One region of the Nocardiopsis sp. NPDC055879 genome, then DNA from elsewhere that is predicted to be linked to it. Evidence: predicted binding sites of a transcription regulator. Region 1 holds the regulator's gene; each other region holds the start of a gene.
The links. Region 1 encodes LexA, which represses DNA repair genes until DNA is damaged. Its sites were predicted from a motif close to TCGAACANNTGTTCGA; they were not measured.
Positions count from the first base shown of each region.

Region 2: ACWGKS_RS12050 (DUF6504 family protein) is a predicted target of LexA. The motif match lies at 6,648-6,663, and genes of this name have one in related genera.
Region 3: ACWGKS_RS08585 (Rv2578c family radical SAM protein) is a predicted target of LexA. The motif match lies at 7,349-7,364, and genes of this name have one in related genera.

Region 1 covers NZ_JBSHCT010000008.1:127,499-137,758, forward strand. The annotation lists gene ACWGKS_RS11445 (vitamin B12-dependent ribonucleotide reductase) at 1-1,658, opposite strand, end outside; gene nrdR (transcriptional regulator NrdR) at 1,759-2,268, opposite strand; gene lexA (transcriptional repressor LexA) at 2,945-3,619, shown strand; gene ACWGKS_RS11460 (alpha/beta hydrolase family protein) at 3,713-4,810, shown strand; gene ACWGKS_RS11465 (hypothetical protein) at 4,817-5,473, opposite strand; gene ACWGKS_RS11470 (hypothetical protein) at 5,470-6,093, opposite strand; gene leuS (leucine--tRNA ligase) at 6,177-8,672, opposite strand; gene ACWGKS_RS11480 (long-chain-fatty-acid--CoA ligase) at 8,939-10,260, shown strand, end outside.
Region 2 covers NZ_JBSHCT010000008.1:263,050-273,309, reverse strand. The annotation lists gene ACWGKS_RS12070 (SPFH domain-containing protein) at 40-1,122, shown strand; gene ACWGKS_RS12065 (quinone oxidoreductase family protein) at 1,199-2,164, opposite strand; gene ACWGKS_RS12060 (serine/threonine-protein kinase) at 2,301-4,505, opposite strand; gene ACWGKS_RS12055 (serine/threonine-protein kinase) at 4,650-6,494, opposite strand; gene ACWGKS_RS12050 (DUF6504 family protein) at 6,745-7,032, shown strand; gene ACWGKS_RS12045 (GNAT family N-acetyltransferase) at 7,091-7,675, opposite strand; gene ACWGKS_RS12040 (peptidoglycan recognition protein family protein) at 7,828-8,943, opposite strand; gene cobC (Rv2231c family pyridoxal phosphate-dependent protein CobC) at 9,165-10,196, shown strand.
Region 3 covers NZ_JBSHCT010000006.1:60,007-70,266, forward strand. The annotation lists gene ACWGKS_RS08545 (polysaccharide deacetylase family protein) at 1-357, shown strand, start outside; gene ACWGKS_RS08550 (polysaccharide deacetylase family protein) at 553-1,275, shown strand; gene ACWGKS_RS08555 (aldehyde dehydrogenase family protein) at 1,382-2,791, opposite strand; gene ACWGKS_RS08560 (TetR/AcrR family transcriptional regulator) at 2,854-3,480, shown strand; gene ACWGKS_RS08565 (DUF6653 family protein) at 3,502-3,957, opposite strand; gene ACWGKS_RS08570 (hypothetical protein) at 4,076-4,969, opposite strand; gene ACWGKS_RS08575 (helix-turn-helix domain-containing protein) at 4,966-5,706, opposite strand; gene glsA (glutaminase A) at 5,857-7,128, shown strand; gene ACWGKS_RS08585 (Rv2578c family radical SAM protein) at 7,373-8,476, shown strand; gene ACWGKS_RS08590 (sigma-70 family RNA polymerase sigma factor) at 8,526-9,461, opposite strand; gene ACWGKS_RS08595 (NAD(P)/FAD-dependent oxidoreductase) at 9,472-10,260, opposite strand, start outside.

The DNA of each region.
Region 1 (10,260 bases):
AGACGTTCGATCAGGGCCTGGTGTCGAGGCAGGATTTCGGTTTGTTCCTCAGCCGTCCCGTAGATGGTGACGACTTTGGCGTCATCGATCGAACCGTCGCCGACCAACCACCCCAGGTAGTGAGCCAGGTCCGGGTCCTCGTCCCACTTGGTCGGCAGGTTCAGCTCCCGAACACCGGTTCGGCTCGCGGCCTTCCGAGCCGCTTCGAGGGCGTCTTCCGGGATCTCCTGGATCGGATTCGACCGAGGAGCGTACTGGAAGGAACGAACAATCCGGTCCTGCTCCGTCAATTCCTCGGCGTGCGCCCAGCCGCGATTACGCGTCCACACCCGGTGCCCCGGGGTGCAACGCAAGACGGAACCATCCGAGAACCGGAGTTCGAGGACCTCGTTGGTGCCAGTGACCATGTACTGCGTGGGGACGATGGCTACCACCGCGTCCCGAGGATTCGCCTCCGCCGTGACGTCGTTCGTGTAGACGGCGAAGGTCTCACCCTGTGCCGCCCTCCGGACAAGGTCGCCGATGGGGACGTGTCCTCGGTCGGTCAGCACCTTCTGATCAGCGGGGAAACACGGGTTGCTCGCGCTGATCCGTCCGGTCTCGGGGTTGGTGTGCCAGTCCTGGATGGTGCCGTCGTACTGGATGCCGGGGTCGGCGCACTCCCAGGCCGCGCGGGCCATGCGGTGGAACAGGTCCTTGGCGTCGACCGTGGCGACGACCTCGCCGGTGGTGCGGGAGGTCAGCCCGAACTCGGAACCGGACTCCACGGCGCGCATGAAGGCGTCGGAGACCCGCACCGAGTTGTTGGCGTTCTGGTACTGGACGCTGAACATGTCGTCGCCGCCCAGGTCCACGTCGAACCCGGCGTCGCGCAGGGCACGGATCTTGTGCTCCTCGCGCGCCTTGGTCTCGACGAACTCCTCGATGTCGGGGTGGTCGACGTCCAGCACGACCATCTTGGCGGCCCGACGGGTCGCGCCGCCGGATTTGATGGTTCCGGCCGAGGCGTCGGCACCGCGCATGAAGGAGACCGGTCCGGAGGCGGTGCCACCGGAGGAGAGGAGCTCCTTGCTGGAGCGGATGCGGGACAGGTTCACACCCGCGCCGGAGCCGCCCTTGAAGATGATCCCCTCCTCCTTGTACCAGTCGAGGATCGACTCCATCGTGTCGTCGACCGACAAGATGAAACACGCTGAGACCTGCTGGGAGGAGGTGGTCCCGACGTTGAACCACACCGGGGAGTTGAAGCTGAAGTACTGGTTGGCGAGGGCGTGCTTGAGCTCGTGGTCGAAGATCTCGGCGTCCTCGTCCGAGGCGAAGTAGCCGCTCTTGAGTCCGGTCTCGGTGTAGACGCCGACGACGCGGTCGATGAGCTGCTTGAGGCTCCACTCGCGTTCGGGAGCGCCGAGCGCGCCGCGGAAGTACTTGCTCGCCACGATCTGGGTGGCGTTCATCGACCAGGTGGTGGGGAACTCCACGCCGCGCTGCTCGAAGTTGACGCTGCCGTCACGCCAGTTGGTCATGACGACGTCGCGACGCTCCCAGTCGAGGGTGTCGTAGGGATGGACGCCCTCGGTGGTGAAGACGCGCTTGATCTTCAGCCCCTTGGGCCCCTTCTTCCCCTTGCGACTCGTCGAACCGCTGCTGGTCTCCGTCATGACGCTCCCCGAAGTGTCTGCTGTGCGCGGACCGGCTATGACCGCGCGGGTTCTTGCCGTCGCTGCGGTCTCGGGCGGTTTCGGTGAACGCCCGGGCCCGCTATGAGGCGGTGTCGGCCGTGGGCATGGCCGGATCGGAGTCCTGGTCCTTCTCCGTCCCGTCCTCACGATCGGTCCGCAGGCTGGCGATCTCCGCTTCGAAGTCCGCCAGGCTCTCGAAGCCCCGATAGACGCTGGCGAAGTGCAGGTAGGCGACTTCGTCGAGGTCGCGCATCGGGACGAGGATGGCCAGTCCGATCTCGTTGGCCGGCACCTCCGCCACGCCACGGCCTCGGATCTCCTCCTCGACCTGTTGGCCGAGTTTGGCGAGGGCGTCCTCGGAGACGGGCCGCCCCTGGCAGGCCCGGCGCACCCCGGCGATGATCTTGCTCCGGCTGAAGGGCTCGGTGACCCCGGAGCGCTTGGCGACCATGAGCAGGACGGTCTCCTGTGTGGTGAAGCGTCGCTCACAGACCGGGCAGGAGCGGCGTCGCCTGATCGCGGAACCGTCGTCGGTGGACCTGCTGTCGATCACCCTGGTGTCCGGATGACGGCAGAACGGACAATGCATCCTGGTTCACCTGCTTCCCTATACCCGAACCACAACCCTTGAGTCTACCTAACCACAACTTCTAGGCACATACCCCATTGGTAACACCAGATGTTGTGGTCGAACCTAGACCCCGGGGGCACGGGTCGCAACCCGCCCCTAGGCGTGTTCCTCAAGTGGGGGCTCAGGACCCGCCTCCACCGGGGAGGAGGTCTCGAATACGTCGGGGGGTCGCTTCCAAGGATAAGGGGACCGCACCCGGGGGGACCCCGTTCGGCGCGCGTTCCACAGGTGAGGAATCCCTTGCCCGGCGGGCTTTCCGGCATCCACGCGACCTCCGGGGACACGCTCCGGGGCCGCCTCGGGCGAAGCACCGGGAAAGCCGTTTTCGGCATTCGACGGACAGCGGCGAGGGAACGCGTGTACATACTTAACCGAGGGTCATCGGAAAGGCCCGCCGAAAAGGCGAAGTCGCCGTCCTCGGCCGCTCGAACGCTTGTTTGATATCACCGTGTGCAACGACTAATCTTGACCTTGATTTCCCACCGGTTTCGCCGTCTCGCCCACTCGTGAGACGACGGACCCGTCACCGGCCACCCGAACAGGCCCTGACCGAACCGAACGCCGAGGAGGCCCGGCCGTGCCGGAGGACAACACCGAGGTCGTCGACCCCGGAAACACCACCGTTCTTTCGCCCGTGGGTGACACGGGCGGTGCCGTGCCCGAAGCCCCCAAACTGACCGCGCGCCAGCAAAGCGTTCTCAACTGCATCCAGCGTTATGTGCGCGAGCGCGGTTTTCCGCCGTCCATCCGAGAGATCGGGAACGCCGTCGGTCTTTCCAGCCCTTCCAGCGTCGCGCACCAACTCAAGGTGCTCCAGCGCAAGGGCTACCTGCACCGGGACCAGAACCGGCCGCGCGCGGTCGAACTGCGCGCCCCCGGCCGCGACACCGCGCAGAGCATCAAGCCCGAGGAGCTCACCGCCGACGCGACCCGGGCCGCCGCGGTGCCGCTGATCGGTCGGATCGCCGCCGGTGGCCCGATCCTGGCCGAGGAATCGGTCGAGGACGTCCTGGCGCTACCGCGTCAGCTGGTCGGCGAGGGTCGGCTGTTCATGCTGACCGTGGTCGGCGACTCCATGACCGACGCCGCCATCACCGACGGCGACCTCGTGGTGGTCCGCCAGCAGCCCACCGCCGAGAACGGCGACATCGTCGCGGCCATGTTGGACGACGAGGCCACCGTCAAGGTGCTGCGTCGCGGGGACGACGGCCACGTGTGGCTGATGCCCCGCAACGACGCCTACGAGCCCATCAACGGCGACGCCGCGACCATCCTCGGCAAGGTCGTCACGGTCATGCGCCGCGTCTGACCCTGGCCGGGAACGACGACCGCACCGCCCCGGCCACGCCCACCAGGGCACGGCCGGGATGGTGCGGGAGGGCACGGCCGATACGCTGAGGGCGTGTCCATTCCTGCCCACACCCCCGTCGCCCGCGGCCGCGTACGACGCCGTGGCCGCTCGGTCTCGGTGATCGCCGCCCTCACCCTGCTCGTCTCGGCCTGTGGCCCCGCCGAGGAAGAGGGCCCCGAACCTCCGGGGGTGAGCGGTGCCGAGCGCGAGCTCAGCTTCGAGGGTGGCGGGTTCACCGTCGACGGCACGTTCACCGCGCCGCGGGAGAGCGGCTCCGAGAACGGGGTGCCGGGCGCGCTCATCATCTCCGGCAGCGGCCCCACCGACCGGGACGGCAACAGCGCCGGGCGCCCCGAGGCCGACACCAACCTCAACCTGTCCCGGGTGCTCGGTGACGCCGGGGTGGCGACCCTTCGCTACGACAAGTTGGGCAGCGGCGACCCCGCCACCTTCGACGACGAGGTGAGGGAAGCCCTGGAGGAACCGGTCGATCCCGAGGTCTTCGACGCCCAGATGGCCGCCGCTTACACGGCGTTGGTTGAACAGCCCGAAGTCGACCCCGAGCGCACGATCGTCGTGGGCCACAGCGAAGGCGCGCTGTACGCGCTACGCGCGCACGAGGTGCTCGACGGCGCCGAACCCGCTTTGGTTCTGGCGGCTCCGCCGGGGACGCGCATGCTCGACGTCATCGACCGTCAGGTCTCCGAGCAGGTCCGGACCGCCGAGGCGCAGGGTGCGCTCAGTGAGGCCGAGGCCGTGCGGATGCTGTCCCACGCCCGGACGTCGCGCGCCGCGGTACGGGGCGGTCAGGAGTTGCCCGAGGGCGACACCACGGGTCTGTTCTCCCCGCAGAACCAGGACTTCCTCGCCTGGATCGATGCCTTCGACCCGCCCGAACTGGCCGCCGCGTTGCCCGAACGGACCCCCGTCCTGGTGCTCTGGGGCGATGAGGACGCCCAGATCACCCGGGACGAGGTCGACCGGCTGATGGGTGGTCTGGAGGGGGCCGAGCGGGTGGACCTGGCCGGGGTCGACCACGTGCTGCGCGAGTACGACGACTCCCCCGGCGCCGCCGCGTTGGACGCCGACCGGGCGTTCTCGCCAGAGGTGTCCCCGGCGGTGCGGGAGTTCGTCGAGGGTCTGTGGTGAGACCGCTCAGTCGGTCTCGTCCGCCTCGATGCTCTCGGGGAGTTCCGCCACGATCGACCTGACCAGCCGCTCGGATTCGGCCGCGGCCGCCTCCCCATCGACCGATCCGACGGCGTCGTAGTCGGTGGAGGCGGTGTAGCAGGACTCCAGGTAGAGGTTGGAGACGCGCACACCGGTGCAGCCGACCTCGAAGGCGCCGATCTCCACCCAGGTCAGGGCCTGGTCACCGAGATCGTCGATCGGTCGTGGGTCGTTGCCCGCCGCGGTGGACTCCAGGGTGTCGGCGGCGGTCTCGTCGCCGCCCTCGACCGGGGCGGCGACCAGCATGAGCGTGGCCGCGGCCGGGACGGCGGTTCCGCCTTCCTGCGGGGTGGCCCAACGGCACTGCGATCCGGTGCCGAAGGTGTCCTGGGCGCTGCCGACGGTCTCCTCGATCTCCAGTTCATGGTCGGGAACGAGCTCGGCCAGGACCTCGGTCTCGCCGATGGCGCACTCGGGGGCGGCCTCGTAGGCGCCGTGTTCGGCCCCGCCTCGGAGCAGGTACCAGATCAGCCAGCCGGTGAACGCGATCACCACCAGCACGAGCGCGACGAGGAGGACGACCGCGAAGGTACGGCTCTGTGGCGGAGGCGCTCCGGGGTCGGTCTCGTAGGTACCGCTCACAGCGCCTCACCGATTCGTCCGGCCACGTCCACGGCGGTGTCCCGGGCGTCCTCGAAGGAGACGGGGTCTCCTTCGGACTCCCCGGTGTAGGTGACCCGTACGAACAGGTTGGTGGTGTGGAAGGCGAGTTCGGCCGTGCCGGGGAGCTGTCCGCGCCAGACCTCGGCGCCGGCTGCGCCGGGGAGTTCGACGGGTTCGCCCCGGGTCGGCACCACGGCCTGATGGGCCAGGGCCGCCGCCTCGTCGCCACTGACGGCGGGTTCGGCCGAGGCGTCGGTGAAGCGGGCCGACAGGTCCACGCGCAGGATCGTCCGGTCACCATCGGTGGCCCCCGCGGTGCTCCACACGCACACGGTGTTCTCCCCGCCGCTCAGGGGACCTTGGTCGTCGGTCTCCAGGACGGCCCCGGGCAGTACCTCGGCGAGTGTGTCCTGGGGGACCGCGGCACACGTGGGGGCAGCGGTGTGGGTGTCGTCGCCACCGGGCAGGTCGGGGTCGTCGGCCGTCGCCCACATGCCGCCACCGATGGCCGCCGCGCTCACCACCACCGCGCCCGCGGCGATGATCGACGCCCGCACCCACGGTCGGTGCAGGGCTCGACCATCCTTCGAAGCGCCCACCGGGCCACCGCCTCCCTATGTGTGTTGCGCCCAACGGTAGGGGGCGGGGGCCGCGGTCGCGACCACCGCCCCCGTCGGGTGTGTCAGCCGACGACGATGTTGACGAGCTTGGGTGCCCGGACGATGACCTTGCGGACCGTCTTGTCCCCGATGAAGCCTTGGGCCTTCTCCGAGGCCAGTGCCAGGCGCTCCAGTTCGGCGGGGTCGATGTCGGGGGAGACCGACAGCTTGTCGCGGACTTTGCTCTGCACCTGCACCACGCAGGTGACCGACTCCTGGACCAGCAGTTCGGGTTCGGCCTCGCGCCAGTTGCCGACGGCGACGCTGCCGACGTGCCCGAGCTTCTCCCAGCCCTCCTCGGCCACGTAGGGAGCGAACAGGGACAGGGCGATGGCCACGAACTCGGCGGCCTCGCGGACGGCCGGGTCGGCCGCGCCGGGGCCGGAGTCGATGGCCTTGCGGGCGGCCGAGACCAGCTCCATGCAGCGGGCGATGGCCACGTTGAAGCGCTTGTCCTCGATCAGTGCGGTGATCTGGTCGATGGAGCGGTGGGTGGCGCGACGGAGGTCGGTGTCGCCCTCGGTGAAGTCCACGCCGGGTTCGCTGGCGGCGCCGGCCTCGTGCATGACGCGGTAGGCGCGGTTGAGGAACTTCATCGCGGCGGTGGGCGAGACGTCGGCCCAGTCGACGTCCTCCTCCGGCGGGGAGGCGAACAGCATGGTCAGTCGGACCGCGTCGACGCCGTACGCGTCGATCTCCCGGCCCAGGTCGACTCCGTTGCCCAGCGACTTGGACATGGCCCGGCCCTGGTTGATGACCTGGCCCTGGTTGGTCAGGCGGGCGAAGGGCTCGGTGAAGTCGAGCATGCCCATGTCGTGCAGGACCTTGGTGAAGAACCGCGCGTACAGCAGGTGCAGGGTGGCGTGTTCCTTGCCGCCGATGTAGTGGTCGACGGGCCCCCACTTGTTGACCGTCTCGGTGTCGAAGGGGGCGGTGTCCAGCCGCGGGGAGCAGTAGCGCCACGGGTACCAGGACGAGTCCACGAAGGTGTCCATGGTGTCGGTGTCGCGCTCGGCCGCACCGCCGCACGAGGGGCAGTCCACGTTGACCCAGTCCTTGGCGGCGGCCAGCGGGGAGATGCCCTTGGGCGCGAGTTCGGCGCCCTTCAGCTCGGGCAGGGTGACCGGCAGCTGCTCGTCCGGGACCGGGACCTCGCCACAGGCGGGGCAGTGGATGATCGGGATCGGGGTGCCCCAGTAGCGCTGGCGGGACAGCAGCCAGTCGCGCAGGCGGAAGTTGACGGTGGCCTGGCCGGTGCCCCGCTCGGCCAGCACCTCGATGATGCGTCCGATGGCCTCGGTCTTGGACAGGCCGTCCAGCGGACCGGAGTCGCGCAGGACGCCCTCACCGGTGGTCGCCACGCCGGTCTCGACGGGGTCGGGCTCGCCGGTCTCGACCACGACCCGGACCGGCAGGTCGAAGGCCTTGGCGAAGTCCAGGTCGCGCTGGTCGTGGGCGGGCACCGCCATGATGGCGCCGTGACCGTAGCCGGCCAGGACGTAGTCGGCGGCCCAGACGGGCATGCGCTCGCCGTTGACCGGGTTGACGGCGTAACGGCCCAGGAACACACCGGTCTTGGGGCGCTCGGTGGTCTGGCGCTCGATGTCGGAGAGCTTGGAGATGTCGGTGCGGTAGGCCTCGAAGGCCTCGCGCCGCTCGGGCGCGCACAGCTCCTCGGCCAGGTCGGCGTCGGCGGCCACCACGAAGAAGGTGGCTCCGTACAGGGTGTCGGGCCGGGTGGTGTAGACGGTGACCGGCTCGTCGCGGCCCTCGATCTCGAAGTGCACGTCGGCACCGGTGGAGCGGCCGATCCAGTTGCGCTGCATGGCCAGGATCTCGTCCGGCCAGCGGCCGTCGTCCAGCTGGTCCATGTCGTCCAGCAGCCGCTGGGCGTAGTCGGTGATCTTGAAGTACCACTGGTTCAGGGCACGGCGCTCGACGTCGGAGTCGCAGCGCTCGCACTTGCCCTGGATGACCTGCTCGTTGGCCAGCACGGTCTGGTCCTTGGGGCACCAGTTGACCAGCCCGTCCTTGCGGTAGGCCAGACCCCGGTCGAAGAACCGGGTGAACAGCCACTGGTTCCACTTGAAGTACTCGGGGTCGCTGGTGTGGATGCGCCGGGACCAGTCCACGCCCACGCCGTAGTGGGCCATCGAGGCGGCCTGCGTCTCGATGTTGGCGTAGGTCCACTTCGCCGGGTGGGAGTTGTTCTTGATGGCGGCGTTCTCGGCGGGCAGGCCGAAGGAGTCCCAGCCGACCGGGTGCAGGACGTTGTCGCCGCGCTGGAGGCGGTAGCGGCCGATGACGTCGCCGATGGCGTAGGCCTCGGCGTGGCCCATGTGCAGGTCACCGGAGGGGTAGGCGAACATGTCCACGATGAAGGAGCGGGGACGTTCGTCGGCGGGGTCCTCGTTCGCGCGGAACGGGAGTTCGGCGGCCCAGCGCGCCTGCCACTTGTCCTGGAGGGCGCGGGCGTCGTAGGTGTCGCCCGTCGTCTGGTCGCCGTCTACCGCTGTCATCGCTGAGTGTTCCCTTGGCCGTTTCCTGGTGTGTCGAATTCAGGTTAGCGGCTGGCGGGCCCCTTCGCGGACCGGTTTTCGGGCGACCGCGATCCGGTTCGTCACGGAGCGTCAGGCGGGCGTCGGTGATTTCACGGACCCCATGCCCCTCCACACCGACCGCCCGGTTTGTTACTCTGCCGTTCAAGTGGCGCAGAACACACGATGCGGGTCATGCCTGCTGTTCGTCGCACCTGTTCCTCAATGACATGCCGCGGGAGGCCCCCATGTTCAACCTGTCCACTCTCTTGGAGGACGGTGCTCGTTCCGCTCCGGAGAAGGAGTGTCTGGTCTTCGGCGACACACGTCTGAACTACGCGATCACCGACATGATCGCGAACCAGGTCGCGAACCTGCTCGTGTCCCGTGGGATCGAGCCGGGCGACCGGGTGGCCCTGGCCAGCCCGAACCTGCCCTACTTCCCGTTCGTGTACTTCGGCGCGCTCAAGGCGGGCGCCGTGGTCGTCCCGTTGAACGTGCTGCTCACCCCGCGTGAGATCGCCTACCACCTGGAGGACTCCGGGGCCAAGGCCCTGTTCTCGTTCACCGGCTCGCCCGACCTCCCGCTGGGTGAGCGCGCCTTCGAGGCCTTCGGCCGGGTGGACGCCTGTGAGGTCTTCATCGACATGCCCGCCGCGGCGGGTGCCACCGAGTCCGACATCGAGGGCGCCGAAACGATCTGGGCGGCCCTGAACGGTCAGCCGGGGACCTTCGAGACCGTCCAGCGCGACGGCGACGACACGGCCGTCATCATCTACACCAGCGGCACCACCGGCCGCCCCAAGGGTGCCGAGCTGAGCCACACCAACCTGATGATGAACGCCGTGGTCTCCTCGGCTCTGGTCAACCCCCACCCGGACGGGCGCGACGTGGCCCTGGTGGTGCTGCCGTTGTTCCACATCTTCGGTCAGACGGTCATGCTCAACGCCGTCCTGTACCGGCACGGAACGATGGTGTTGCTGCCGCGCTTCGAGGGCGCCCAGGCCCTGAAGCTCATGCGGAAGGAGGGCGTCACCGGTTTCGCCGGTGTGCCCACCATGTACTGGGGTCTGCTCAACGCCGCCCGGTCCGCGGAAGCCGGCGAGTACGACCTTGAGCGGATCGCGGACGACATGGTCGACGCCGTCTCGGGTGGTTCGGCGTTGCCGGCCCAGCTCGCGGAGGACTTCACCGAACTCTTCGGGGTGGGCATCAAGGAGGGTTACGGCCTCTCCGAGACCTCTCCCGTGGCCTCGTTCAACAACCCCGACACCGGTGCGAAGACCGGTTCCATCGGCCGCCCGGTGTGGGGTGTGGAGATGAAGCTGATCGACCCGGAATGGAACGAGGTCGTCAAGGAGGGCGAGGAGGACCCGGTGGGTGAGATCGCCGTCCGCGGCCACCTGATCATGAAGGGTTACCACAACCGCCCCGAGGTCAACGCCGAGGTCATCAAGGACGGCTGGTTCCGCACCGGTGACGTCGCCCGCCGTGACGACGACGGCTTCTACTTCATCATCGACCGGTCCAAGGACATGATCATCCGCGGTGGGTTCAACGTGTACCCGCG
Region 2 (10,260 bases), 140 kb from region 1:
CGCACAAGCCACCAATCGACCTAGGCACAGGTACAGAAGATGGACCCTGCGATACCGCTCATCATCATCGCCGTTCTCCTGGTCGCCATCGCTTTGTCGGCGATCCGAATCGTTCCCCAGGCCCGCGCCTACAACATCGAGCGCTTCGGCCGTTACATCCGCACCCTCGACCCCGGACTGAACTTCATCATTCCGGGGGTGGACCGGGTCAACTCCAAGTTCGACCTGCGCGAACAGGTCTTCAGCTCGCGTCCCCAACCCGTGATCACCGAGGACAACCTGGTGGTCAACATAGACACCGTCCTCTACTACCAGGTGACCCAGCCCAAGGCCGCCGCCTACGAGGTCGCCAACTACATCCAGGCAATAGACCAACTCACCGTCACCACGCTGCGCAACGTCATCGGTTCCATGGACCTGGAACGCACGTTGACCTCCCGCGAGGAGATCAACACCCGGCTGCGCGGGGTCCTCGACGAGACCACCGGAAAGTGGGGCATCCGCATCAACCGGGTCGAGATCAAGGCGATCGACCCGCCGCCCACCATCAAGGAGGCGATGGAGAAGCAGATGCGGGCCGACCGCGACAAGCGCGCGGCCATCCTGCACGCCGAGGGTGAACGCCAGTCCCGCATCCTCAAGGCGGAGGGCGCCCGCCAGCAGGCCATCCTTGAGGCCCAGGGTGACCAGCAGGCGGCGATCCTGCGCGCAGACGGTGAGGCCAAGGCGATCGAGCAGGTCTTCCAGGCGGTGCACGCCAACGACGCCGACGCCAAGCTGCTCGCCTACAAGTACCTGGAGACCCTGCCGAGCCTCGCCGAGGGCGAGGGCAACACGTTCTGGGTGATCCCCGGCGAGTTCACCGAGGCGGTCAAGAACGTCTCGCACGCCTTCGCCGGCGACGCCGCCAAGACGGCTCCGTCCACGGAGAAGGGGCAGCGGGAGGCGGGGGACTCGGGCCCCGCGCAGATCACCGGCCCGGACCCGGCGAGGTCCACCTCATCTCAGGCGGCGGCGCAGGCCGCGGAGGCCGCCGAGAAGGCGGTCGCCGACGCCCGGGACGACGTTCGCCGGGCCGGGGCCAACATGGGTTCGACCCCGTCCCAGCGCAAGGGCGAGTGAGGCCGACCGGACGGAATCGACGACGATGGCGGTGGTCGCCCCGACAACGGGCGGCCACCGCACGTCGCGTGGACCCTCAGACCAGCAGCAGTTTGCCGGTGGTGGCACGCGAGGTGAGGTCCTCGTGCGCCCGGGCCGCCTCCTCCAACGGGTAGCGGCCGCCGACCCGAACGTCCAGACGCCCCCGCTCGACCAGTTCGAACAGGTCGCGGGCCCGACCCAGCAGCTCCTCGCGGTCGGTGACGAAGTGGGCGAGGGAGGGGCGGGTGAGGTAGACCGAACCGGCGCTGTTGAGCCGCTGCGGGTCCACCGGTTCCACCAGGCCGCTGGACTGCCCGAACAGGGCCAGAACCCCGCGCGGGCGCAGCGAGGCCAGGCTCGCGTCGAAGGTGTCCTTGCCGACGCCGTCGTAGACCGCCGCGACGCCTTCGCCGTCGGTGAGGTCACGGACGGCTTCGGCCACCGGGACCTCGGTGTAGCGGACGATCTCGTCGGCGCCGGCCGCGCGGGCGACGGCCTCCTTCGCCTCCGTGGAGACGGTGCCGATCACCCGGGCGCCCCGGGCCTTGGCCAGCTGGGTGATGAGCAGCCCGGTGCCGCCCGCGGCGGCGTGCACCAGGATGGTCTCGCCCTCGGCCACCGGGTGTACCGAGTAGGTGAGGTAGTGGGCGGTCATGCCCTGGAGCAGCAGCGCGGCGGCCTGTTCGTCGGTGACCCCGTCGGGGACGGGGACCGCCAGGCGGGCGTCGACGGTGGCGCGGTCGGCGTACCCGCCGGGCGACATCGCCCAGCCCACGCGTTGTCCCACCTTCAGGTCGGTGACGTCCTCACCGACCGCCGTGATCGTGCCCGAGGCCTCCATGCCCGGAACGAACGGCAGGTCCACCTTGTAGACGCCGCCGCGCTGGTAGACGTCGATGAAGTTGACGCCCCGGGCGGCCACGTCCAGGAGCACCTGGCCCGGGCCGGGGGTCGGGTCGTCGATCTCCTGTGTGCGTAGGACCTCGGGTCCGCCGAACTCCTCCATCACGATGGCGCGCATGTCGTCTCGTCCTCCCTGTCGCGATGACCTCCGAGGGCCACCGGATCACCCTGGTCGTCGTGGCCTCGACGCTAACGCGCCCGCCCTCGGGAGGGAACGCCCGCTTCGGAGCCGGGTGGGACCGAGGATGGATTCCCTACTCGGTGTCGACGCGGTGTAGCGCGAAGTCCGTGTACGCCACGGCGATCTGTTCGTTGCCGGAGGCGGCCCGTTGGATCAGACCGACCTGGCGTCGCTCGTCGTCGTCGAGGTCGGAGCTGTCCGGCAGCGGTTGTTCGTCCACGGTGCTCAGCGCGAGTTCGTCGTTGATCCACATGCTCAGGTCCATGTACGGGTCCTCGCCCTCCTCGGTCACGTACTCGCAGGAGAACTTGAGGTTGTTGGTGACCAGGTCACCCAGGTTCGTGTCGTAGGGAAGACCGTCGACCTCGCTCTCCTCGTCGAACAGGTCGTAGGTGGAGAACCCCTCGATCTCGGTGGTGGAGGCGAGCGCGGTGCTGCCGCTCTCCTCGGTCACCCGACGGATCTGCGCCTCGCCGCCGTCCAGGCGGACCTGTGCCTCGTACATGGTGCCCTCCTCATCCTCCTGTCCCCAGCAGTAGGCGCCCGTGGTCGCCTCGCCCGGACCGGAGAGGGGCGCCATGGTGGTGCTGATGAGGACCTGCGGGGGCGTCTCCCCGACGGAGGGGACGCGCGCGCCTTGGCCCTCCTTGAACGACGAGTCGATCGAGACCACCATGGCGTTCTGTTGGTCCCAGTACCCGATGCTGTTCAGGTCGGGGTATTGCTGGTCGAAATGGGTGGAACTCGGCCAGTCGGGGTCCGTGGCGAAGTCGGTGGTGTAGATGCTCGTGACGTTCTCCGGAGGGGCGTCCGATCCGGAGAACAGCGCGAAGCCGCCGATGGTGGCGACCAACACCAGCGCGACCGCACCACCGCCGATGAGCATGAGCTTGCGCCGGCCGCCACCGGAGGCGCCGTTCACCGGCTGTCCGGGGCCGTTCGGGACGCCGGGACCACCGGGGCCGTTCGGGCCGCTGTGCATCCCGTACGCGGCTTGACCGTACGGGGGCGCTTGCCCGTGCCACCCGACCTGTCCCTGGCCGTGCTGGGGGCCGGACTGCGGGTGGGCACCGTGACCTCCCATGGGGCCTTGCCGGTGCCCTTGCGGGTGGAAGGCCTGGGTTCCGGGCGCACCGGGGACGCCCGGCTGCCCTTGGGGACCGGAGGGGCCCTGGAACCCGGGCTGCCCCGGGGCGCCCGGCCCGCCCTGGTGCGCCTGTCGGGTGTGCGGCGGGACCGGACCGCCGATGGGCGGGGCGACGCCCCCATTGGGCGTCTGCCCTTGGCCGGGGCCCTGAAGGTGTTCGGTCGGCACCTGGTCCGTGGGAGCGGCACCCGTCCGCCGCGGACCGGATTCCTCCGGCGGTGGCGTGCCCGCCACCGGAGCGCTACTCGGTGGTGCCCAGGAGGTACTGATGGTCCGTCGTACCTCCGACTCCTCCGGGTCCTCCTGACCGGTCAGCTTGGCCAGCAGTTGCTGGGAGGAGGGACGGTTGGCGGGGTTCTTGTCCAGCGCGCCCCCGACCAGGTCCAGCAGGCTCGGATCCAACCCGTCCAGCTTGGGTTCGGCCGAGGAGATGTTGTGCAGCACCGCGGGCACCGTCGCCGCGTCGAAGGGCGCGTCCCCGATGCCGGCGAACGCCACCAGGCAACCCCAGGCGAAGATGTCCGCGGCCGGTGTGGCCTGCTCTCCCAGGATCAGCTCCGGCGCCATGTAGGAAGGGGTGCCCATGAGCTGACTGGAACGGGTGATGCCGCCGCCGGCGTCGTCCATGGCGCGGGCGATGCCGAAGTCGATCACCTTCGGCCCCACAGTGGACAGCAGAACGTTGGCGGGTTTGAGGTCGCGGTGGATCACCCCGGAGCCATGGATGGCGGTCAACGCCGCGGCCACGCCCATCGCCAGACCCTCAAGGGTGCCGCCGTGCATCGGCCCCTGCGCGCGCACAGCCTCGTCCAGGTTCGGGCCGGCCACGTACTCCGAAACGATGAACAGCGGCTCGCTCTCCAACCGGGCGTCGATGACCCCGGCCGTGGAGAAACGGGCCACCCGCCTGGCGGCGTCCACCTCTCGGGCGAACCGTTTCCGGAAGGACTCGTCGTCGGCCAGGTCCGGGTGGATGAGCTTGACGGCGACGGAGCGGCCGCCGGGATCCTCGGCGAGGTAGACGGTGCCCATGCCGCCGCGTCCGAGCCGACTGACGATGCGGTAACCGTCGAGTTCGCGCGGGTCGCCCGCGCGCAGGGGTTTGCCGCTTGAGTGGCCGTTGGACGTCACAGTCGAGGGTCCTCACAAATCGTGTGATAAGCGCCTATCAGCGTACCGACGCCGGTACCGGAGCGCGTTTCGGAGGGGTGTGATCCCACTGGAGACGAAACGGTTCTGTCGGTGGTGGTCGTCAAAGCGCGGGAACCGCCACGGTCACTCGTCGAGGATCCGCTCCACCCGGAAGTTCTCGTACAGCACCCGGAACGGGGACGTGCTCTGACCGCGGTGGTACTGCACGGCCTGGCGCTGGACGTATTGGTGGTCGGCGTAGTCGTCCGGGTAGGGCTCCTCGTCCACCGCGCTCACCGCGAGTCCGTCGTTGACCCACATTCGGATCTCGGCGGTCGGAACCTCACCCTCGTCGCCCGGGGTGAACTCACAGGCGAGCTTGATGTTGTTGCTCACCGGCTCCGGTTCCTCCCCACGGGACGTGGCCTGATCCGCTCCGTCGGTGGGGACCGCGGGATAGGGGCGGAACTCCGAGACCTCGCCCTTGGCCAGTTCCTCGGGATCCCAGGAGTCGTCGGCCAGGGTGCCCGAGATCTTGTCGATCACGGCCTCCGCGCCGTCCGCCCGCAACCAGGCACGATAGGTCGCCGTGTAGTCCTGGTCCGGGTGGTCGGGGTAACCGTCGGTGTCGTCCTCGTCCAGTTCGGCGTCGGTCGGGTGCAGGTCGCGGATGCACCGGAGTCCGACGGTGAGGTAGTCGTAGCCCTCCAGCACCTGGACGTCGCTGGTGACCAGGAGTCGTTCGGTGGTGTTCACGCCCTGGGCGGAGGGGGCCATCCAGTTGCGTCCGACGCTCGGATCCATCTCCGCGTTGGGGTCCATCGCCATCACGATCCCCTCGCCCGGCGCGTAGCCGCTGTCGTAAGGGCCGTCGTCCTCGTCGTAGATGGAGTCGCCCCACCCGGGGTCGGTGGCGAAGTCGGAGCCGTACAGGGTGGTGAGGTCCTCCGGGGGCGCGTCGTTCCCCGCCGCCAAGGCGAAGGAGAGACCGGCGATCAGGACCACGGCGCCCGTCCCGGCCCCGGCTCCGAGGAGGAGCCCGCGTCGGCGTGTGGGGGGTCCGCCGGCGCCCTGTGCGGTCTGGGTCGGGGGTGTGGCCGTGACCGGGGGCGGCGTCCACGTGGCGCTGATGGTGCGACCGGCCTCCTCCTCCGAGACGCCGGGCCGTCCCACGAGCCGATCCAGGATCGCCTGGGCGGTGGGCCGATTCGCGGGGTTCTTGTCGAGGGCTTGGCGCACCAGGACCGTCAGGGCGGGGTCCAGCCCGTCGAGCCGGGGCGCGGCCGTGGTGACGTTGTGCAGGACCGCCGGGACCGTCGCCGCGTGGAAGGGCGTCCTGCCGGTGCCGGCGAACGCCACCAGGCATCCCCAGGCGAACACGTCCGCGGCGGGGGTGGCCGGGTGACCGTGCAGGAGTTCGGGCGCGATGTAGGAGGGCGTGCCCATGAGCCGGCTGGAACGGGTGATGCCGCCGCCGTCGTCGTCCAGGGCGCGGGCGATGCCGAAGTCGATCACCTTCGGTCCGACGGGGGAGAGCAGCACGTTCGCGGGTTTGAGGTCGCGGTGGACCACACCCGAGCGGTGAATGGCGGTGAGCGCCGCCGCCACGCCCATGGCCAGTCCTTCGAGGTCACCGCCGCGGAGGGGACCGCGTTCGCGCACGGCCCGGGACAGGTCCGGGCCCGGGACGAACTCGGAGACGACGAACAGGGGGTCGCCCTCCAGGCGGGCGTCGATGACCCCGGCGGTGGAGAAGCGGGCCACACGGCGTGCGGTCTCGACCTCGCGGGCGAAGCGTCGCCGGAACGAGGGGTTCTCGGCCAGGTCGGGGTGGACGACCTTGAGCGCGACCTGTCGCCGGGAGTGGTCCTCGGCCAGGTACACGGTGCCCATGCCGCCGCGTCCCAGCCGGCGCGACAGGCGGTATCCGTCGATCTCCGTGGGGTCTCCGGAATGGGGGGTGGCGGGGCCGTCGTGCCCGTTGAACATGTGGGATGCCTCGTGGGGGTCGTGGGGGGCGCCGAGTGCCACGGTGCTCGCGGGTCCGTGGCTCGGGGGCTTCTCGGTCCCACGGATGGTTTCACAGGTGGTGATGTCGTCGAGGCGGAAACAGTTCCACGGCGGCCTTCCCTTCGCTAGTATTCGATCACACGTTCGAATGCCTGCTCGTACTTCCCCGCGTGCGGGCACCCCGGCGGTGCGCCCTGGCACCGCCGGACGCCAAACGAGGAGTCGGTCGATGCTTGGGGGAACGGTTGTGGGGCGGTACTACGGAGCGGACGTCACGGTCGTGGAGGAGGACGGCAGGCCCACCCGCTTCGTGTGGGACGGGCGGGTCTACGGGGTGCGCAGGATCATCGACCAGTGGGTGACCCTGCGCCGTGACTGGACACCGGGTGAGAGCTCCCAGGTACCCGAATGTCGGCACTGGAGGGTCGAGGCCGGATCGTCCTACTCCCAGGGGGTGTACGAACTCCGGCACGACACCACCACCGGTGAGTGGCTGCTCTCCCGGGTGTGGGGATGATCCGGGGGAGAACAGGGGACGGCCGGGTCGGTGCTACCACCGACCCGGCCGTCCTCGTCTACGGGGTCGTCTCCAGGTCCGTCGGCAGGAGACTGTAGACGGCCAGGTCGGTGCGGCCCTCGTTCAACGGCATCGCGTTGCGCTCCACGCCCTCGTGGACGAATCCGGTGGACTCGGCCACCCGGCGAGATGCGGTGTTGCCCACCGCTGCCTTGATCTCGATCCGTTGGAAGCCCTGTTCGATCGCCCAGCGGGACACCGCCACGACCGCCTCGGCGGCGTAGCCATGGCCCCGCCCCCAAGGCGAGATCCAGTAGCCGACCTCGGTGACCTTCGCGGGCCACTCGGTGCGCAGCAGGGCCGCCGAACCGACGAACCGGCCGCCCTCGCGCTCCAACAGGGCCCAGTGCTGGCCGTCGCCGGACGTACGAATGCCCGGCGCCAGACGCAGACAGAAGTCCTCCGCGTTCTCCCGGGTGTAGGGCTCGCCCGGGGACGGTAGCGGAACCCACCGCTGGAGGTCGGGGTCCACGCACGAGGCGTACACGTCGTCGATGTCGCGTTCGAGTACCGATCGCAGTCGGAGCCGCTCGGTCTCCAGGATGACCGCGGGCATGATCGGCGTGCTCTGAACGGTGGTCATGGTGGAGTCGGACCCTCTTTCCTCGAATCGCGCCGCGCACCCACGGCGTGGCGGCAGCGCTCACGATAGCCGCGCCGGCCAGGGTCGCCGCAACCGGATATCGAGGTGGTCACCGTCGTGACCTGCAAAAAGAGGCCTTCGCCACAGGGGTGCTAGAGCAGGCCACGGGCCACCCGCTCTCGGATGGCGGAGTCGAACACGTCGGCGAAGGCGTTGCCGGGGCACTCGGTGTCCAGCCAGTCCCGGTGCCGGGCCACCGCCTCCTGCGGGGTGACCGCGCCGGTGTCCGGGTTCACGTACTCGATCTCCCGAGCCGGGTCCACGCCGGTCAGCGCGCACAGCACCCGCAGCACCGTCACCAGTGAGTCCTGGGCGGCGCGGGTGGGCACCTCGTGGGTGAAGTCGCCGAGCAGGCACACCCCGATGTTGGCGTGGTTGAAGCCCGCCGCGTGGCCGGCCGTCACCGAACGGGCGCGGCCGGGCAGCGGCACCCCGGAGAAGACCGGGATCCGGTCCTCGCCCGAGTGCCGACCCTCGTAGACCACGCCGTCGGGGTCGATGAGCAGGTGGTAGCCGATGTCGCCCCAAGCCTGCTCGGCCGCGTGGAGTCGATACACCGCGCGCACGTCGGCGGCGTGGTCGTCGGTGGTCGCCATGGCCGTGTGGTGCACGGTCAGCGCCTGGACCCGATGGAACTCGGCCGGCCAGAGGTCGTCGCCGTCCTCGTCGAAGCGCAGGGACTCGTCCGCGCCCCAGCCCGCCCGCGTGCGCACCGGCAACAGGGAGGTGCCCGACAACGATCGGTACTCACCGCCCTCGGCGGAGAGCGTGGTCCGCTCCGGTCCACCGAAGGTGAGCGGTTCGCCGTCGCGGACGTTCACCGCGGTCAGGTCGGAACCGTCGGCGCCGCGTACCTGGTAGCCGATCGCGCCTTCCGGGGCGCGCACCATCGCGGTGGAGGCCGGGTCGAGGTGGTCCGGTCCTTCGGTGTGGAAGTGCAGCTCCCGCCAGGAGCCCCACCCGTCGGGGAGCTCGAAGCGCACCGAGGCGCCGGAGGCCCGATCGGGCGACCTGGAGACGGAGACCAGGTCGAACCGGCGGTCGGGGCGTACAGGGGAGCCGGTGGAGGTGGTGGTCTCGGTGAGTACCCGGGGGACGGCCCGGGTGTCGGAGCCCTGCGCCGAAGCGGCCGTGGGCGTGAGCAGCACGGGGGCCAAGGAGCCGAGGCCCGCCGCCGTGGCGGTGGTCAGGAAGGTACGCCGTCGCATGTGTGTCCGTTCTGTTCGCCGACTGTGTTCATCGCGGGGCAGGGCGTCAGGGGACGGGGACCGCAACAGCCTGCCACATGCCTGTGACATACGGCACGTGGGCGCGTCCTCGAAGTCCGAAGCGCTCGGACGCGGGGACCACACTGGAACCACTGGTCACATCGGAAACAAGGATGGGTGGGGTGTTGGAACGGACCGGAGAGGACCGAGACGGCGAGCACATGGACGACGATCACCACGACCTGCGCCACCACGGCGACGCGGAGGTGGGACCGGGACTACTCGACCTGGCCGTCAACGTCCGCGGGCGCACCCCGCCGGACCGGGTGCTCCGTCGGATCACCGACTCGCTCACCGACCTCGGCTCCTACCCCGACCCCGAACGGGCCCGCGTGGCCGTGGCCCGGCGGCATCGACGCGACCCCCGTCAGGTCCTGCCGACGGCCGGCGCGGCGGAGGCGTTCGTGCTCGTCGCCCGGGCGCTGAACCCCCGAAGGGCCGTCGTGATCCACCCCCAGTTCACCGAACCCGAGGCCGCCCTGCGCGCCGCCGGCCACGGGGTGGACCGGGTCCTGCTGCCGGCACCCGACTTCCTCCTGGACCCCGGGTCGGTCCCCGAGGACGCCGACCTCGTCGTGGTCGGCAACCCCACCAACCCGACCTCGGTCCTGCACCCCGCCGCGTCGATCGCGGCACTCGCCCGACCGGGGCGGATCCTGGTGGTGGACGAGGCCTTCGCGGACTGCGTCCCGGGCGAACCGGAGTCCCTGGCCCACCGCACGGACCTGCCCGGCCTCGTGGTGGTCCGCAGCCTCACCAAGACCTGGTCCCTGGCCGGGTTGCGGGCCGGCTACCTGCTCGCCGCACCGGACCTGGTCGCCCGACTGGCCGAGGCACAACCCTTATGGTCGGTCTCCACCCCGGCCCTGGCCGCCATGGAGGAGTGCGTCACGCCCCAGGCCCTCGCCGAGACGGAGCACTGGGCTCGGGGCCTGGCCGAGGAACGTCGCGCGCTCACCGAAGACCTGACGAACCACGGACTCACCGTCGTCCCTCGCGCGAGAGCATCTTTTCTGCTGGTCAAGGCGGTGGACGGGGAATCGTTGCGGCTTCGTTTGCGTGCGGAGGGCATCGCGGTCCGACGCGGCGACACCTTCCCTGGACTGGGGCCGGAGTGGTTCCGTGTGGCGGTGCGGGACTCCGGTACACGGCACGCGCTGACGCGGACTCTGGCACAGTTGATGGTGACTTGAGGGCCCGGCGGTGTGCCGGGAACGGGTTGCCCGGGGTCGGAGGGACCCCCACTGAGCGGCGCGA
Region 3 (10,260 bases), on a different contig from region 1:
ACCGACGACGCCATCGAGGAGATCACCGGCGAGGCCCCGGTGACCATGCGCCCGCCCTACGGCTCGCTCAACGCCACCGTGCGCAGCGCCACCGGGCATCCGCTCATCCTGTGGGACGTGGACACCATGGACTGGGAGAGCCGCGACACCAAGGCCGTGTCCAAGCACGCCCTGGACGAGACCCAGGCGGGCAGCGTGGTGCTCTTCCACGACATCCACAAGTCCACCGTGGACGCCATCCCGAAGGTCCTGGCGGGCCTGCACGAGGAGGGCTACCACTTCGTGACGGTCAAGGACCTGTTCGGATTGAACGATATGGAGGCGGGCGAGGTCATCACCGACGCCCGACTGAATTGATCGGGGGTAGAAGGGGCCGGGGCGTGGACGACGCCCCGGCCCCTTCTGCGTGTGCCATCCGGCCCCCGCATCCCCTGGGGCACGGCGCGACCCTCGTTCCATCCCCCTGACGGAGCGAGGAGTCCTTGCTCACTTCGAGGCTCTGAACTGGGCTTACCTTTGCCCCCACCCGAAACTTCGCATACATTTCGACGCGTGAACGTTACCTCTTTGATGCGTAAGGCCGCCGCTGGCGGGGTATTGGCCACCACCGGGCTCTTGACCCTGACCACGCTCCCCGCGGCCGCGGACACCGAACGCCCCCGACCCGACTGCGCCGACGTCAAGTGCGTGGCCCTGACCTTCGACGACGGCCCCGGTGAGCACACCGACGAACTCCTCGACATCCTCGACGAGAACGACGCCAAGGCCACCTTCTACGTCCTGGGCACCAAACTCGACTCCCACACCGAGGAGGTCGAGCGCATGGTCCGGGAAGACCACGAGGTCGGCAACCACACCTGGGACCACGCCGACCTGGCCACTCTGTCGGCGAGCAAGATCAAGGACGACCTCCAGCGCACCGACAAGGCCATCAAGGACGTCACCGGTCAGACGCCCACCACCATGCGCCCGCCCTACGGCTCCCTCAGCGACACCGCCCGCGAGACCATCGACAAGCCCATGCTCCTGTGGGACGTCGACACCCTGGACTGGCAGCACCGTGACCCCGAGACCACCGTGGACATCGCCGAAGAGGAGACCGACGAGGGCAGCGTCCTGCTCTTCCACGACATCCACGAGACCACCGTCGAGGCCATCCCCGACGTGCTGGAGACCCTCTCCGAGGACGGCTACGAGTTCGTGACCGTCGACGAGATGATGGGCTCCGAGGTCGAGGCCGGCACCGCCTACTCCGACGCCCGTTCCCTGGGTTGACCGGGCGGGTCGGAACCGTGAGGGGTAACACACCGCGGTCCGAACACGCGGAGGATCCCCCTCGTGTTCGGACCGCCCGGCCGACCTTCGCGATACCGGCGCCGCCTCACACCATCCGACGCATCAGTTTCTCCTTGAACTCCGTGATCGGGGCGTAGGCCAGCTTCATCGTGTCCAGCGCCAACGACTTGTCCAACACCGGCTTGACGTGCGAGAACGTTTCGATGGAGGCCTCGGCGTGGTAGGCGCCCATCCCGCTCTCACCCACACCGCCGAAGGGCAGGTCCGGCACGGCCAGGTGCGCGATCGGCAGCCCGAACGCGACCCCGCCCGAGGACGTCTCGGTGATCAACCGTCGCTTGGTGACCTCTGAGTCGGTGAACCCGTACAGCGCCAACGGCTTGTCCCGCTCATTGACGAACCGGATCGCCGCGTCCAGGTCCGGGACCGTGATCACCGGCAGGATCGGACCGAAGATCTCCTCCGCCATCACCGGGCTGTCGGGGTCCACACCGCCCAACACCGTGGGCTCCATGTACAGCGAATCACGATCGGCGCGTCCACCGGCGACGACCTCACCACTGTCCAACAACGCGCTGAGCCGGTCGAAGTGCCGCTCGTTGACGATGCGCCCGTAGTCGGGACTCGTCTTGGGGTCGGAGCCGAACATCTCGGTGATCGCCGTCGCCAACTCACGCTGGAGCCCTCGCGCGGTGTCGCCGATGGCCAACACGTAGTCCGGGGCCACACAGGTCTGGCCCGCGTTGGTGAACTTGCCCCAGACCAGACGCCGAGCCGTGGTGGCCAGGTCCACGCCCGGCTCCACCACCGCCGGGCTCTTGCCGCCGAGCTCCAACGTCACCGGTGTCAGGTGCTTGACCGCGGCCGCCATCACGATCCGCGCCACCGCCGCGTTGCCGGTGTAGAAGATGTGGTCGAACCGCTCCTCCAGCAGGGCGGTGCTCTCGGGCACCCCGCCCTCGACCACGGCCACGGCCTCGGTGTCCAGGTAGCGCGGCACCAACTCGGCGAGCGCGCCGGAGGTGGCCGGGGCCAGCTCGCTGGGTTTGACCACCGCGCTGTTACCCGCCGCGATGGCGCCGGCCAACGGCGCCAACGCCAGGTTCAGTGGATAGTTCCACGGGCTGATGATCAGCACCGTGCCCAACGGCTCACGCACCCATCGCGCCTTGGCCGGGGCCAGCGCCATCGGCACCCCCACCCGCTTGGGCCGCAGCCACGAGGCCAGGTTCCTCAGAATGTGGTCGATCTCATTGACCACGTACCCGATCTCGGTGGTGTGCGCCTCCAGGGAGGGCTTGCCCAGATCGTCCTTCAGGGCCTTGTCCCAGGTGGGACGCTCCTCGGTGAGCATCCGGCGCAACGCCCGCAGCTGGGCCCTTCGCCAGGAGATCGGCTTGGTCCGGCCGTTGTCGAAGGTGGACCGAAGACGCGCGACCACAGGCGGGATCTCGGTGGTCAACGTCAGGGGTTGGGGAGTCTCGGTGTCAGCCATGCCCTGGATACTAAACGAAAACGTTTCGTTTTTACCAGGTGCCGGCCACTAGGATTCATCCCATGACGACGGACCATCTGCCCGACACGACCGCACCGGCCGCCCCCCGAGGGAGGCCCCGCGACGCCGGCCGGGACCGCGCGCTGATGGACGCCACCCTCACCGAACTCCGACTCAACGGCTACAGCGGCCTGACCACCGCCGCCGTCGCACGACGCGCCGGTGTCTCCACCGCCACCCTCTACCGGCGCTGGAGTTCCAAACAGGACCTGGTCGTGGGAGCCGCACAGGCCTGGGCCGAGGACCTGGGGCCCGACCACGACACCGGCACCCTGCCCGGCGACCTCGGCGCCCTGCTGCACGACAAGGCCGCCGCGCTCCAGGGCCCCTCCGGGTTGCTGTTGCGCGCCATCCTGGGCGAGGCCGCCCACAACCGTGCCCTGGCCGACGTCCTCTACGACGCGTTCATCCTGCCCCTGCAAAACCGGGTCCTGGCCCTGCTGGAGCGCGGTGTGCTGCGCGAGGAGATCCCACCGGTGGAGGACCCACTGGTCGTCGCCGAGATGGTCATCGGCCCCATGGTCAGCCACACCTTCCTCCTACCGGACGACGACGGCCGTGACCACGGCGACGACATCGCCGACCGCCTCCTGCCCTATCTCCTGCGCGCCCTGGGCCATCGCCCCTGAGACGAGGACTCTTCGAGGCCCTCACCACGCGGGCTCTCCCCGTCGCGGCGAGCGGTCGTGGTAGCGGACCATCTGCTCCCAGTACACGAGCGTGAGCGCCATCTGCGCCGCACAGGCCACCGCCGTGGGCAACGGGCGACGGTACCTCGCCCCGATCAACGCGACCACTGCCGCCGCCGTGGCCGCGGCGTTGACGGCCAGGGCCGCGTCCCGGGGCCGCTCCAGCATCCACCGCTCCTCACCGAGCATCGCCCGCGTCGACCACGCCCGCTCATGGGCGGGCCGGGGGAAGATCACCGGATTGAGGGCGAACCAGACGGCCACCGCGGCGGCCTGTCCTCGACTGCGCGTCCAGACGGGGAGCAGGACCAGCGGGATGGTGGCCCACCGGCTCCAGGCACTCCACGGATTCGAGTGGCGGGCGAACACCGCCCGCCTGATCCGAGCGAACCCGCCACCCGGGGAAGTCTTGCTCATGTGCGCTGCGCTCCCTCTCGCGAACCACGGACGCTATCCCCGGAGCGGAAACGGTTCAACTCCCCTCCCCGGCCCTACCGCCCCACTCCCGGGATGAGCCCTCAGGCGACCTCGCGCCTCATCGGCCGTTGGCGCGAAGAACGGCCACCGCGGAGACGGTCGTGTACCCGCGCCACTCCAGGGCCGCGGCTTCGGAGTGACTCGAAAAGTCGACGGCCCAACCCCCGTCTGGGCGCCGGCCCCGCTCCAAACGGTCCAGGTCACGGGTGACGGCGGCGGCGTCGACGACATCGCGCATCGGGTGTTCGGGCAAGGGCGCCAGGTCCAGCAGGTGGAGCGTCTCACCCTCGGTGCCTCCCTCGACCGGGAGCGCCCCATCGGCGGGAACGAACCGTGCCAGGCGCGCCCGCTGCTCACGCGCCTGGGGATGTGTGTCCGCGGCGGCGTCGAGGAACCCCAGCGCGAATAACAGGACGTAGGCGAACGGGGCCTCCTCGATTCGGGCGATCGCGTCCAGGCAGTACCTCGTCGCTCGCGCGGTCCAGGGATGCGTCCTCGCCTCGGCGTCGAATCGCCCCACGCGGAGGGCCTGGGCCGCGACCGCCGCGGTGATCTGCAACGACGACACCCGGGGGTCGGCCTGGGCCCAGAAGGGCGCGCACGCGGTCGGATCGGCGACGGGCAACGCGAAGGGCAGGCCGCCGTCGGGCAGGGTCACCGAGTCCAGCCAGTCGAGCAACCCGAGGGTCGCGGGCGTGGTGGTGGGTCCGGCTTCGGCGATGGCCTCCAGTGCGTGCAGGGCGCCGGCCGGTTGGCTCTCGGGGGCGCGCAGATCCGGCTCGATCCCCCAGCCGTAGCCGCCGTCGTCGTTGCGGTAGCCCTCCAGCGCGGCGAGGACGGCCCGCCGGTCGCGCTCGGTGGCCTCGCCGGTGAGCAGGGCGAAGCGGCGCCGATCCAACACACGTGCGTGGGCCGTCATGAACGAGGTGGCCCGGTCGATGTCGATGCTCATGCCGTCGACGGTGTCATGCGCGGAGCCGATCGTCTTGAAGGAATCGGCCGGCCTCGGCCCAGGAGGTCTCCGGGGGTCGTTCCGGCCAGGCGTCGCACGTCGCGGTTCAAGTGGGACTGGTCGGCGTAGCCGGCCGCGGTCGACGCCTGGGCCAACGATGTGCCGGAACGTGCCAGGTGGAGCGCGTGCTGGAAACGGTGGATGGTGGTCAGGGTCTTGGGTCCGTACCCGAAGACGCGGTCGCCCAGGCGGCGCAGGGTACGTTCGGACATCTCGTGCCGGTACGCGAGGTCGGGGACGTCGAGCCCGGCCCGGGCGAAGCGGTCCAACGACTCCGCCAGGTTCAAGAGGATCGGGTCGGGTTCGGTCCGTCGCCACAGCGTCACGTAGAGGTCCTCCAACGCCGCGACCGGATCACCGTAAGCGCTTTCCCTGATTCGGGGCGGGATCGTGGTCAGCTCCTCCAACTCCAAGCGCCGATCGGTCAACTCAAGGGCGGGGACACCCAACAGCGAATACGCCACGCCGGGGGCCAGTCTCAGTCCCCAGGTCACCGCACCGTCCTCGCCCGGAGAGACCATGGCGGTGGTGTCCGCGCCGGCGAACAGGAAGCGGCCTTTGGACCACATCAGGTCCATGACGGCGTCGGGCAGGATACGCACCTCGCCGGAGCCGGTCCGAACCCGCCACAGCGTCGCCCCCGTGCGGGGACCGCGCCATGCCCGGTAGTCGTCCATCGCCGGCGCCTCCTCGCCTCGACCGTACCGCCGCCGCTGCGCCGAAGGGGTGTGCGCGCATGTCGGCCCGGGCGCGGGCACGATCGTGGTTACCGTGGGGTTAGTCGGCCAAGGGTGCCTCCACGGCACAGCGTCCACGAGGGGAACCCGATGCGCTCACCGATCATGGACTACCTGGACGACATCATCGCCCAGACCGCCCACGTCGATTCCGGGGCCCCGGCCGACTACATCCCCGAACTCGCCGCCGCCGACCCCGAGCGCGTGGCGGTGGCCCTGTGCACGGTCAACGGCACCGTGTACGCGAGCGGAGAGGCCGACCATGAGTTCAGCATCCAGTCGATGTCCAAACCGTTCGCCTACGCGCTGGCCATCGAGGACCGCGGACTGGACGACATCCTCGACCGTGTCGGTGTGGAGCCCAGTGGCGAGGCCTTCAACGAACTCTCGTTGGACCCCGAGACCGGCAAACCGCGCAACCCGATGATCAACGCCGGGGCCATCGCCACCCACGCGCTCATCCACGACGAACCGGCGCCGGCGGTGGACCGGTTGCTCGCGCTCTACTCCGAACTCGCCCAACGGCCGATCGTGATCGACGAGTCGTTGGCCGCCTCTGAACTGGCGACCGGCGACCGCAACCTCGGTCTGGCCTACCTGCTGCACGCCTCGGAACGCTTGTCCAAGGACCCCGCCGCCGCCGTGCAGGGATACATCCGCCAGTGTTCGGCCTCGGTCACCGTGCGCGACCTGGCCCTGATGGCCTCGACCCTGGCCAACGGCGGAGTCCAGCCCAACACCGGCCGGTCACTGTTCGGCCGCCAGACCACCCGGCACCTGCTGAGCGTGATGACCACCTGCGGCATGTACGACGCGGCCGGGGACTGGCTCACCTCGGTGGGCATCCCCGCCAAGAGCGGCGTGGCCGGCGGCATCATCGGGGTACTTCCCGGACAGGTGGGCGTGGCGGCGTTCTCACCCCGGCTGGACGAGCACGGCAACAGCGCCCGCGGCGTGGTGATGATGGAGAAGCTCTCGCAGGACCTGGGGCTGCACCTGATGGAACCGGGTCGGCCGGCGCGTTCGGCGCTGCGCGAAATCCGAAAGGAGACGGTCGAGGGTGAACCTGCCACCATCTACGTGCTCCAGGGCGACATGGTGCTGAGCAGCATCGAGGCGCTGGTGCACGAACTGGTCCACAACCCGCCCTCCACCGACCTGGTCATCTTCGACATGAGTCGGGTGGACGAAGTACTGCCGGTGGCGCGCCGCACGTCGGCGGCGATGGCGACCAAACTCATCGACGCCGGCCACACCCTCATCCTGATCGACCCCGAGGAGACCATGCCGGGGTTCCAGGACGCTCAGGGACGTGGGATGCAGCGCTGGACGAGCGCGTACCTGGCGCGTCACCTGGACTAGCCGGGCCTGGAGTCGGCGGAACCGCCGAGGTGCCCGGGGTGGTGGGGCGGCGGGGGTCGTTCGAGGTGTGGGCAGCGCGAAGTGGGCGAAGACCGTGGCTCCCCCATATCAATGGGACACCACGCGAACCCTCCCGCGCCACCTCGGCCCCTCGCGCCTGTGGACGGCCCGCCCTCTCCCCCGCGAGAATCCCTGCCCTGTCGGAAGACTGGACAGTCATTCGAAAACATGTTCGAATCAGGGCATGCGCTGGGAGAACCTGCGAGAAGACAGCGACTCAGGACAGACCGCACTGTTCGAAGCACCCACCACATCACCGGCCCGAGGCAGCGGCCGGGCCGGGCTCACCGCGCCCTCCCCCGCGCCCATCCAGGCGGGCGCGGACGGCGAACCGGTCGCCATCGAGATCCGGGCCCGCTCCATCATCAACCGCGTCCCCGGCGCCGACCCCATGTTCCGGTGGACCATCAATCCGTATCGGGGGTGCGCGCACGCCTGCGTGTACTGCTTCGCCCGACGCACCCACGAGTACCTGGACCTGGACAGCGGCCGGGACTTCGACACCCGCATCCTGGTCAAGACCAACGCCGGTGAGCTGTTGCGCGCCCAACTGGCTCGTTCCTCCTGGCGGGGCGAACACATCGCCATGGGCACCAACACCGATCCCTACCAGCGGGCCGAGGGCCACTACCGGCTCATGCCACAGATCATCTCCGCGCTGCGCGACGCCGCCAACCCCTTCTCCATCCTCACCAAGGGCACCCTGATCCTGCGCGACGCCGACCTGCTCCAGCAGGCCGCCCGCGTCACCGAGGTGGGGCTGGCGGTCTCGGTGGGTTCGGTCGACGAACAGGTCTGGCGCACCGTGGAACCGGGCACCCCCGCGCCCCGGGCCCGCCTGGACATGGTGCGCCGACTGGCCGACCGAGGGTTGAAGTGTTCGGTGCTGATGGCGCCGATCCTGCCCGGTCTGACCGACTCGGTCGAGCAGATCGAACGCACCGTCGCCGCCATCGCCGAGGCCGGAGCCCAACGCCTGACCCCGATCGTGCTGCACCTGCGCCCCGGCGCCCGCGAGTGGTATCGGTCCTGGCTCGAACGCGAACACCCGCGCCTGGTACCGCTGTATCGGGAGCTGTACGGCAACGGTTCCTACGCCCGCGCCTCCTACCGGCGCATCGTCACCTCGGCGGTACGCGAGATCGCCGCCCGCCACGGCCTGAACCGCCCGGGCTCACCCCGCGACGCCGGCCGAGAGCCCCCCGTCGCCGAGACCGACACCGACGGGCGACTCCCCCTCGACCTGCCCGCCCCCACCGACCGAACCGGGGCATACTCGTCCGCGTGAGCGCTCCGTGTACCGGCCTCGGCGCGGAACGGCCATCGAAGGACCCGGGTCACCACTGTTCGATGAGCGGGTCGTCGTGCTCGGCGCGACGCCAGAGTTCGTTGAGGCGTTCCAACCGGCCCCGGGAGGACACACCGACCAGGTTCACGACCTTGCCCTCCCGCAGTCCCAGGGCCACCACACCCACGACCCGGTCCCCCAGCGCCGCGACCATGGCGGGCGTTCCGTTGACCACGGCCGCGTGGATCGACGGCGACCCACCGACGAGCCTGCGCTTGGCCGGGGTCGGTTTGAAACCGGCCCGCAGGTTCGCGGCGATCGGTCCCACACCCGTGCGGCGCATCAGCTTGCCGCCCACACCGGCACCCTCGCTGACCACCGTGGCGTCGTCGGTCAACAACTCCACCAACCGTTCGGTCCTACCCGAGGACGCGGCCTCGACGAACGCCTCGACGATGCGCCGCGCAGCCGAACGGTCGGCCTCCCCCGCGACCCTCTCCGAGGCCACCCGCCGCCGGGCACGGTGCACATGCTGCTGACTGGAGGTCTCGGTGATGTCGAGGATGTCGGCGACCTCCGCGTGACTGTAGGAGAACGCCTCGCGCAGCACGTAGACGGCGCGTTCGACCGGACTGAGGCGCTCCATGAGCAGCAACACCGCCAGGGTCACCGACTCGCGTTGTTCGACGGTCTGGGCCGGGCCCAGCATCGGGTCTCCGTCCAGCAGGGGTTCGGGCAACCAGTCGCCGGCCGCGCGTTCCCGCCTGACCTGCGCGGACCGGAGCCGGTCCAGGGCGAGGTTGGTGACCACCTTGGTCAGCCACGCCTCGGGCACCTCTATGCGAGCGGGGTCGGAGGCCTGCCAACGCAGGTAGGCGTCCTGGACGGTGTCCTCGGCGTCGGCGGCCGAGCCGAGCAGGCGATAGGCGAGGGAGGCCAACCGGTCGCGGTTGGCCTCGAACCGTTCAACGGTGACGGTGTCCACGAAGGCCACGTTAGTCGGCGACCACCTTCCCCGTATCGACGGACACCGGCCGGATCCGGCGTCTGCGTGTGGGCAGCCCGAAGGTGGGGTGACCCATGCTCCAGGCGACGGTGCGGAGCACGGCCGACTTGACCCTGGTGGCCGCCCATCCCCGCAGCGCCCAGGTCTTGGGGCGGGCCCGGCCGTCGACCACCTGGAAGAACGCGTCCCGGGAGCCGAGGCTGACACAGTTGCCCAGGTAGGACAGCGGGACCTTCGCGGGTTCGGTCCCGGTCAGCTCGGCGATGATCGCGGACGTGGCCTGCATCCGGGTGAATCCGGCCGAGGCGCAGGACATCGGCAGCGGCCGACCGTGGTCGTCGATGGCGTGGACGCTGTCTCCGGCGGCGTGGATCTGGGGGTGGGAGACCGAGCGCATCCGCCGGTCGACGCTGATCCGACCATCGGCGGCCACCGCCAGTCCGCTGTCGGCGGCGATGGGGTGGACGGCGAACCCGGCCGCCCACACGGTCACGTCGGTCTCGAACACCTGGCCATCGGCCGCGATGGCCTCCCCTTCTCCGACCTTGGTGATGGTGGTGTGTTCGTGCACCTCGATGCCGAACCGGGCGAAGGCCCGGGCCAGGTGGTCTCGGGCCTGGGAGCCCGACCAACCGACCGGCTCGCCGGTGGTGGCCAGGGCGACCCGCAGCCGCGGGTGGGCTTCGGCGATCTCGGTGGCGGCCTCGACCGCGGTGAGGTTGCCGCCCACCACGAGCACTCGGCCGCCCGGCTCCAGTGTGTCCAGCCTTTGCCGCAA